DNA from 2 places in the Priestia sp. P5 genome. Region 2 is predicted to be linked to the other one. Evidence: a T-box and tRNA genes for the amino acid it is inferred to sense, from the RefSeq annotation. Region 2 holds a T-box; the other holds one or more tRNA genes.

Region 1 (4,435 bases), on a different contig from region 2:
GTGCCGCAAGATAAGAACACCAATACTTGCAATCGTACAACCAAGAATAATCCATAAAACTTTTCGCATAAATAAACCCCTCTGTTTGTTTTTTCGGAATTTTCATTTTCAATTATCTACTTTAATGATAGGATATTAAATAAAGAAAACACATGTATAAATGAAGGAAATAATACTTGTTCTGTTATCAACTTGAATAAAGATTTTATTTATTATATTCATTTTGAAAGGAAAGGTTTGGATGGATCAAATTGATGCACAACTATTGTCTATTTTGCAAAGGGACGGACGTATGACGATTAGTGATTTATCAAAAAAGCTGGCTCTTAGCCGTCCAAGCGTATCAGAAAGACTGCAGCGTCTTCAGGAACGAGGAGTGATCCAGCGTTTCAGCGCTACGGTGTCTCCGAAAGCTTTAGGAAGAGATACACAGCTATTTATTCAAGTAAGCGAATTAAAAAGAAAACCAGAGGAGTTTGAAGACTTTATTGAGCAAAATGAAGACGTGCTTGAATGTCATCGCGTAACGGGGCCGGTTTCTTACTTTATCAAAGCAGCCGTGTCCGGAATGGATGGACTTCGAATGCTGGTGGATGAACTGATTCCTTATGGAAATGTAAATACTTCAATTATTTTAAAGTCGCCTGTAGAAAACAGGATGATTACTCCTGTACAAAAACCGGCCCCATAAGAGGCCGGTTTTTCGTATAAAGACATATTAATAAAATCCTTTAATAATATAAAAATGATTTTGTAAAATATCAGGTATTTCTTCTTCTGAAACGTTCCTTTTCGTCTTTTTTTCACCATCTGTTACAGTCAGCGTTTCACCGGAGAGGGTAATGCGCCCTGTAAGTGTTGCGATCGTAACAAGACGTTTGTGTACAAACGGAGAATCAGCTGACGTTTGATTGAACTCACACATAGGAGTAAAGTCAGTCAGTTTCTTAGGAAGCGTAGACACACGGTAGAGTGTTTTCCATACATTATCTTCCCATCGCTGCAACTCATACATATGCTCAGCAACGTTTGTCATACGATAAGAGCCGCTTACATCTCTTACTACTTCGCCATTTAAAGGCATTGGTTTGCGCACAGAATCTCCAAATCCAACGTCTACGATGTAAGACTGATTCTCAATCGTTACAAGGTTTGTAGCGTGACTTCCTTCAATGGTCCACGTGCCGTCGGGTTTTTTGACGGTAGCTGAAACGTAAGAGACTTCATATCCGCTTTCTTTTAACAGCCAGCCAAATAGACCGTTTAATTCGTAGCAAAACCCTCCACGCAAATTTACAATTACTTTTTGAAAAATTCGTTCTAAATCAATGATAATAGGGGTTTGAGACAAAACGTCTAAGTTCTCAAACGGAATATGAAGCATATGCTTGTTCTGTAAAGCGGCTAAGCTTTCATAGGTTGGACTATCTGGTCTCTTAGCTAAAAACCGGCTAAAATAGTAATTAATATTCATCAAATACACCTCTTAGTAAATCATTTCTCTCTGTCTTCAGGCCTAGAAGAATGTTCATGTAACAGCGTTTTTTCAATTGTCTTTTTGGAAGCGAATCCTTGAAGTACACGGCTGCCAATTTTTAAAGTTGGTACTTTCATCCCGTCACGCTCCTTTATGGCATGTTTTTATTTTATCAAAAGTAACGGCGGTCCTTCCAACTTCGGAACTATGGAAAAATAGTTGACAAAATTGGATAACTCTTTCTATAATATAGTCAATACATATCACGAGCGATTAGTTCAGTGGGAGAATACATCCTTGACAGGGATGGGGTCGGGGGTTCGAATCCCTCATCGCTCATACCAAAGCCGTTTTCTTATTAATAAGAGAGCGGTTTTTCTCTTTTGTTTGACAAATCAATGCTATATTAAATCTTGAGCGCGTATAGAAGAATTAAAGTATAATGAAACATAGTGCATCAGGTCATGATAAAGATAATCACTAATTTAAAATAAATGAGGGTACAAAATGAATCAAAGAAGTTTTAGTCAATATGGTCTTAGTGACAAGGTAGCTAAGGCGCTTTCTAGCCTGCAATACAATCATCCTACGGAAGTACAAAGCAAGGTGCTTCCTATCGCGCTAGAAGAAAGAGATGTTGTCGTGAAGTCTCAAACAGGAAGTGGAAAAACGGCTTCCTTTGGCATTCCACTGTGTGAATTAGTTAACTGGGAAGAAAATAAGCCCCAGGCCTTAGTGTTAACACCTACACGAGAGCTGGCTGCGCAGGTAAAAGAAGATATTACAAATATCGGCCGTTTTAAGCGAATTAAAGCAGCAGCTGTCTACGGAAAATCACCGTTTGCCAAGCAAAAAGTAGAATTAAAGCAAAAAACACATATTGTTGTAGGTACGCCTGGACGAGTGCTTGATCATATAGAAAAAGAAACGCTTGCATTAGAAAAAATTCGTTATTTGGTTATTGATGAAGCAGATGAAATGCTAAATATGGGTTTTATTGACCAAGTAGAAGCAATTATTCAACATCTTCCTAGTGAGCGTGTAACGATGCTTTTCTCCGCTACGCTTCCTGAAGATATTGAAGAGCTTTCTCGCAAGTATATGAAAAAACCGGTTGATATTGAAATCAAAGCAAACGGATTAACGACAAGTACGATTGACCATTCTGTTATATCAGTAGAAAACGAACGTAAATTTGAACTGCTGAAAGACGTAACCACAGTAGAAAATCCGGACAGCTGCATCATTTTTTGCCGCACGCAAGAGCAGGTAAATACGCTGTTAGACGATTTAGATGATCTTGGATATCCTTGTGATAAAATTCACGGGGCAATGGTGCAAGAAGACCGTTTTGAGGTTATGAATGATTTCAAAAAAGGTAAATTTCGCTATTTAGTGGCGACAGATGTAGCTGCGAGAGGCATTGATATTGATAATATCACACACGTTATTAACTACGACCTTCCGTTAGAAAAAGAAAGCTACGTTCACCGTACAGGAAGAACGGGACGTGCCGGTAAAAACGGGAAAGCCATCACATTTGTAACGCCTTATGAAGAGAGAATGCTATCGGAAATTGAAGAATATATCGGTTTTTCAATTCCAACATCTACCCCTCCTTCTAAAGAAGAAGTACAGCAGGCAGCATCCGCTTTTACTGAAAAAATCAATGAGCGTCCAGAAGTTAAAAAAGATAAAAGCGAGTCATTAAATAAAAACATTATGAAGCTGTATTTTAACGGAGGAAAGAAAAAGAAAATTAGAGCGGTTGATTTTGTGGGAACAATTGCAAAGTTAGACGGAGTAACCGCAGACGATATTGGAATTATTACGATCCAAGAAAATGTCTCTTATGTAGAGATTTTGAATGGAAAAGGTCCAAAAGTGTTACAAGCAATGAAAAACAAAACGATTAAAGGAAAGAAACTAAAAGTTCATAAGGCAATTAAATAGCAGAAGGAAGTCCATCTTTTTAAAGATGGGCTTTATTTATAGAGACAATAAAGGAGTTGAGAGTATGAAGTACATAAAATAAGCGTGTGTAGAAGGGTATGAGCAGGCAAAAAAAGCAGAAAAGCTAGGAGCAGACCGCATTGAATTATGTGACAATCTCAGTCAAGGAGGCACTACGCCAAGTTACGGCACCATTCAATATGCAAGCGAACATCTTGATACAGATATCAACGTGATTATTCGTCCAAGAATTGGTGGTTTTGTATATTCTGAAGCAGAATATCAAATTATGAAAAAAGACGTTAAAACATGTAAAGACCTTGGAGTAAACGGAGTAGTATTCGGCATTTTAACAGAAGAAGCTGAAATCGATTGCGGACGCACTAAAGAGTTAATAGCAGAAGCTCGTCCTTTAAGCATTACATTTCATATGGCATTTGATGAGATTAAAGATAAATACAAAGCCATTGATATACTCATCGAATTGGGAGCAGACCGTATTTTGACCAAAGGAGGGAAAGGATCTGCTTTGCAAAATCTGCATATGCTCCGAGAATTGATCACATATGCTAATGAACGTATTATTATTTTGCCCGGCGGAGGAATTCATGAAGGCAACGCAGAGCGGGTTATGAAAGAAACAAAAGCAGCTGAATTACACGGAACAAAAATTGTAGGAGATTTATCTCGTTAAATAAAAAAGCTGTTCCAAAAGGAACAGCTTTTTTATTTTGATGTATTTTCTTTTGCTGCTAAGCCGCTCGTCATTTTGGTACGCTGAAAGAAAAAAGAACCTACGACGAGTACAGCAATTAAAAGAGTTAAGAAGAACTGAGAACGTAATGAATCAATAAATGCCATAGCAATAAAAATACTCGTGATGGCAAGGATTGTAGCGTAAGTTAAGTAAGGAAATAACCACATTTTAATTTTTAATGCTTCGGGATTTTCTTTTTCATATTTTTTTCTCATTTTAATCTGTGAAAATGCAATAACAAGATAGAC
Region 2 (4,435 bases):
CGTTTTTCAACATAATCCTGCTCTTTTGCACGCTCTTCTTCTACTACTTTAGCAGGCGCTTTTGCAATAAAGCCTTGGTTGTTTAATTTCTTTTGTACACGTTCTACTTCTTTGTTTAACTTGTCGTATTCTTTTTCTAAACGGGCGATTTCTTCTTCGATATTAATTAAACCTTCAAGAGGTAAAATTAATTCTGCGCCTGTTACAACAGCAGTCATTGCTTTTTCATCTAATGAAACATCTGTTGAAATCACAAGCTCACTTGGATTACAGAAACGTTCTACATACGCACGGTTCTTTTCAAGCTGGTTTTGAATATTTTCATCTTTAGCTTTGATAAATAATTTTACTTGTTTGCTCATCGGCGTGTTCACTTCAGCACGAATGTTACGAACAGCACGGATAATATCTACAAGTAAACGCATATCGTTAGCAGCTTCTTTATCAGAAAGCTCAGGGCGTACTTCCGGCCATTTAGCTACTGTAATCGATTCGCCTTCATGCGGCAAGCTTTGCCAAATTTCTTCGGTAATAAACGGCATGAATGGATGTAAAAGTCGCATTGTATTATCAAGTACATAAGCTAAAATTGAGCGAGTTGTCTTTTTAGCTGCTTCATCTTCTCCGTAAAGAGGAAGTTTAGCCATTTCAATGTACCAATCGCAGAAATCATCCCAAATAAAGTTATAGAGAATGCGTCCAACTTCACCAAATTCATATTTGTCAGCTAATTTTGTTACGTGCTCAATCGTTTCATTTAAGCGCGTTAAAATCCATTTATCAGCAACAGACTTTTCGCCTGATAAATCAAGCTCTTCAAATGTGATGCCGTCCATGTTCATTAATGCAAAACGAGAAGCATTCCAAATTTTATTTGCAAAGTTCCACGTCGCTTCGACTTTTTCAAAGCTGAAGCGTAAATCTTGTCCTGGTGAGCTTCCTGTAGATAAGAAATAGCGAAGAGAATCCGCACCGTATTTCTCGATTACTTCCATTGGATCTACACCGTTACCAAGTGATTTACTCATTTTACGACCTTCAGCATCTCGTACAAGACCGTGAATGAGTACATCGTCAAACGGACGTTTACCCGTAAATTCAAGACCTTGGAAAATCATACGAGATACCCAGAAGAAAATAATATCGTAGCCCGTTACAAGCACGTTTGTTGGGTAGTAGCGTTTGAAATCAGCTGCATCCACATCAGGCCAGCCCATTGTTGAGAATGGCCATAGCGCTGAACTGAACCATGTGTCTAATACATCTGAATCTTGTTCCCAGTTTTCGATATCTGCTGGAGCCTCATGATCTACGTATACTTCTCCAGTTTCTTTATGATACCAAGCTGGAATACGGTGTCCCCACCAAAGCTGACGCGAAATACACCAGTCGCGAATATTTTCCATCCAGTGTAAGTATGTCTTTTCAAAACGATCAGGCACAAAGTTTACTTTTTCTTCTTGTTTTTGAAGATCTACTGCTTTATCTGCTAACGGCTGCATTTTTACAAACCACTGAGTTGATAAATAAGGTTCAACAACGGCGCCGCTTCGTTCACTGTGACCTACTGAATGCATATGGTCTTCAATGTTGAACAATACACTGTCTTCTTGAAGGTCTTTAACAATTTGCTTACGGCAAGCAAAACGATCCATTCCTTCATATTTACCTGCTTTGTCATTCATCGTACCATCTTGATTCATCACTAAAATACGCTCTAAATTATGACGGTTTCCAATTTCAAAATCGTTCGGGTCATGAGCAGGCGTAATTTTTACCGCACCAGAACCGAATTCCATATCTACATAATCATCGCCTACGATTGGAATTTCACGACCTACAATCGGAAGGACAACCTTTTTGCCAATTAAGTGCTTATAGCGATCATCTTCAGGGTGAACAGCTACAGCCGTATCTCCTAGCATTGTTTCAGGACGAGTTGTTGCGATTTCGATATGTCCAGAACCATCTGCCAACGGATAGCGCATATGATAAAACGCACCTTGTACATCTTTGTAAATAACCTCGATGTCTGAAAGAGCTGTTTTCGTAGCTGGATCCCAGTTAATGATATATTCTCCGCGATAGATTAACCCTTTTTTGTAAAGCGTTACGAATACTTCGCGCACTGCTTTAGAAAGGCCTTCATCAAGCGTGAAGCGCTCGCGTGAATAGTCTAAGCCAAGTCCTAGCTTCGACCACTGCTGGCGAATAAAGCTTGCATATTCTTCTTTCCATTTCCACGTTTCGGCTACAAAATTTTCGCGGCCTAGATCGTAGCGGCTTTTCCCTTCGCTGCGAAGCTTTTCTTCTACTTTTGCCTGCGTTGCAATCCCCGCATGGTCCATGCCAGGAAGCCACAAAACGTCATAGCCTTGCATGCGCTTCATACGCGTTAGGATGTCTTGTAACGTTGTATCCCAAGCGTGGCCTAAATGCAGCTTGCCCGTTACGTTTGGGGGTGGAATTACAATTGTATATGGCTCTTTTTCAGGGTCATTTGTTGCTTCAAAAAACTTCCCGTCTAACCAATACTGATAACGATTTTCTTCAACGGCTTTTGGATCATACTTCGTTGGAAGAGTCACTTCTTTTTCAGACATAATGTATACCTCCATAATATAAAGTTTCAGTCTTTAGAAACTGTGTAAAGCTTTTATAAACATAAAAAAACTCCTTTCCTAATAAAAGGACGAAAGGAGTTGATTTCGCGGTACCACCTTTTTTTATAGACGTATCCCGTTTGATAAGCCTATACACTTCATTTCATAACGGTTGATTAACCGGCTTTTTCTACTGAGCTATGCAGCTGTTCAAAAAAGCTACTCATAGGCGACATTCCGAGTGCACATTCTTAAGAAATCTCACAGCAACTGATTTCTCTCTCTGAAAGACGAACATCCCGTACTCTTCCTATTCACTGTATTTATGTATGAATTTCTCTTAATTATACTATATGAAAAAATGTTGAATCGTCAATAATCTTCTCCATTTTTTTATGATTATATTCATAATTTTTTTGTTCTGCTCTTTATTTTTTCATTCGCTCGCTAATTTTGGAAATAAAATGAAGAACCCACTCAAAAAAATGGCACCATTTCTTTCTTTTTTCATATACTGACTTTAACCTGGGCACGTGGATTGAAAGGGGCATGTACAAATGAAGAAACGAATAAATGTAAATTCGTATCAGCTGCAGCGGTGGCTCAAAACAGCAGGAGCGGCTTGTGGACAGTTTATTGTTCCTTTAACAATTTTTCAAGGTATACGTACACTATTTTTCCCTACAACCTTTGATGTACTGTTGCTGGCATTGCTTGCCATACTAGCAGTTGCTTTATATTCGGACTGGATTTAAAAACCCAAGCGCTATTCGTTCGCTTGGGCTTGTGCAGCTGCTTCCGCTGCCATTTTTTTTTGCTGATCTACTTCAAATATTTTAATATTGAGCTGTTCAATGTTTTTCGTCAGCCAGTATGCTCGAATAAATGACTGCATATGTTCAAGCTCTGTTTTACTTTCTTTATGCTGCCTATATTGAACAATACACTGATACAAAGGTTCTGGAAACGCCAAATAACTGTGTAAAAGCAGCCGTTCCTCTTCTCTGAGAGCAAAATGTTTTTCATACGTACTAAACCACTCATAGCTATCATAGGTCGTTACTGGGTATGTGCGAAGAGTACGGAAATAAAATGAGACCAAATCATAAATCGGTGAAGCATCTTTTGCATGTTCAAAATTAATAAAAAAACCATTCCCCCGTTCGTCATAGATAAAATGTTTAGCCGATAGCTTTCCATGAGACGTAACCAGCCGGATCTTTTCCTTTTCTTCCATTTCATCATTCCACTGATCGAGCTTTCCAAAACCAAACTCAAGCGCTCTTGTCATTTCATAATAAAATGTACAGTAATGCAATTCAAACGGGGACATATAAACTTTCTTCTCGCATTCTACTACATACTGCTTCAGCTCTTCCTGACGTTTTTCCCACGTTTCTTTCATCGATGTATAATGATTTTCTATATCTTCTTTTTTCACTTCTACTTCCTGCGCCGAAGCGCCGTGAAGCTTAGCAAGCTCTTGAAATAATTTATGATATCGAATATCACGCTCTTCGGTCGGATTATTCGGGAGCCACGGCATTAAGTAATACGAGCCGCTTTCATCTGAAACAATGGGCTGAGAACGCTTCGTTTGATAAATAGGGACAAATCCCATCCATCCTTTTTGATACACATTCTGCAGCTTTTGAATGAAGTTTTGATTTCGTTCTTGATGATTCGCCATTTCTTTAAGCGCAAACACGCCGGTTTTCGTATAGACTTTTTTTACTTTTCCGTAGTCTTCGATAAAGTCAACATCTAAGTCATATTCTTTTAACAATACTTTGTAGTCTGCTACTGTCCGCTGCATCTATATTCTCCTTCCT

Evidence for each region. A T-box is a leader RNA that pairs with one kind of tRNA and senses whether it is charged. The one in region 2 lies ahead of MMB69_RS01130 (valine--tRNA ligase), so its partner is inferred to be a tRNA-Val.
Region 1: it has a tRNA-Val gene. The T-box ahead of MMB69_RS01130 (valine--tRNA ligase) is inferred to sense a tRNA for this amino acid. The anticodon was not compared.

The regions. Positions count from the first base shown of each region.
Region 1 covers NZ_JAKWFJ010000002.1:139,568-144,002, forward strand. Annotated here, with positions in the region: gene MMB69_RS17620 (YitT family protein) at 1-69, opposite strand, end outside; gene MMB69_RS17625 (Lrp/AsnC family transcriptional regulator) at 242-691, shown strand; gene MMB69_RS17630 (arylamine N-acetyltransferase family protein) at 719-1,474, opposite strand; tRNA gene MMB69_RS17635 (tRNA-Val) at 1,745-1,816, shown strand; gene MMB69_RS17640 (DEAD/DEAH box helicase) at 1,985-3,430, shown strand; partial or broken gene MMB69_RS17645 (copper homeostasis protein CutC) at 3,528-4,124, shown strand; gene MMB69_RS17650 (amino acid permease) at 4,157-4,435, opposite strand, start outside.
Region 2 covers NZ_JAKWFJ010000001.1:228,469-232,903, reverse strand. Annotated here, with positions in the region: gene MMB69_RS01130 (valine--tRNA ligase) at 1-2,603, opposite strand, end outside; T-box leader at 2,686-2,930, opposite strand; gene MMB69_RS01125 (hypothetical protein) at 3,161-3,358, shown strand; gene ysxE (spore coat protein YsxE) at 3,370-4,419, opposite strand.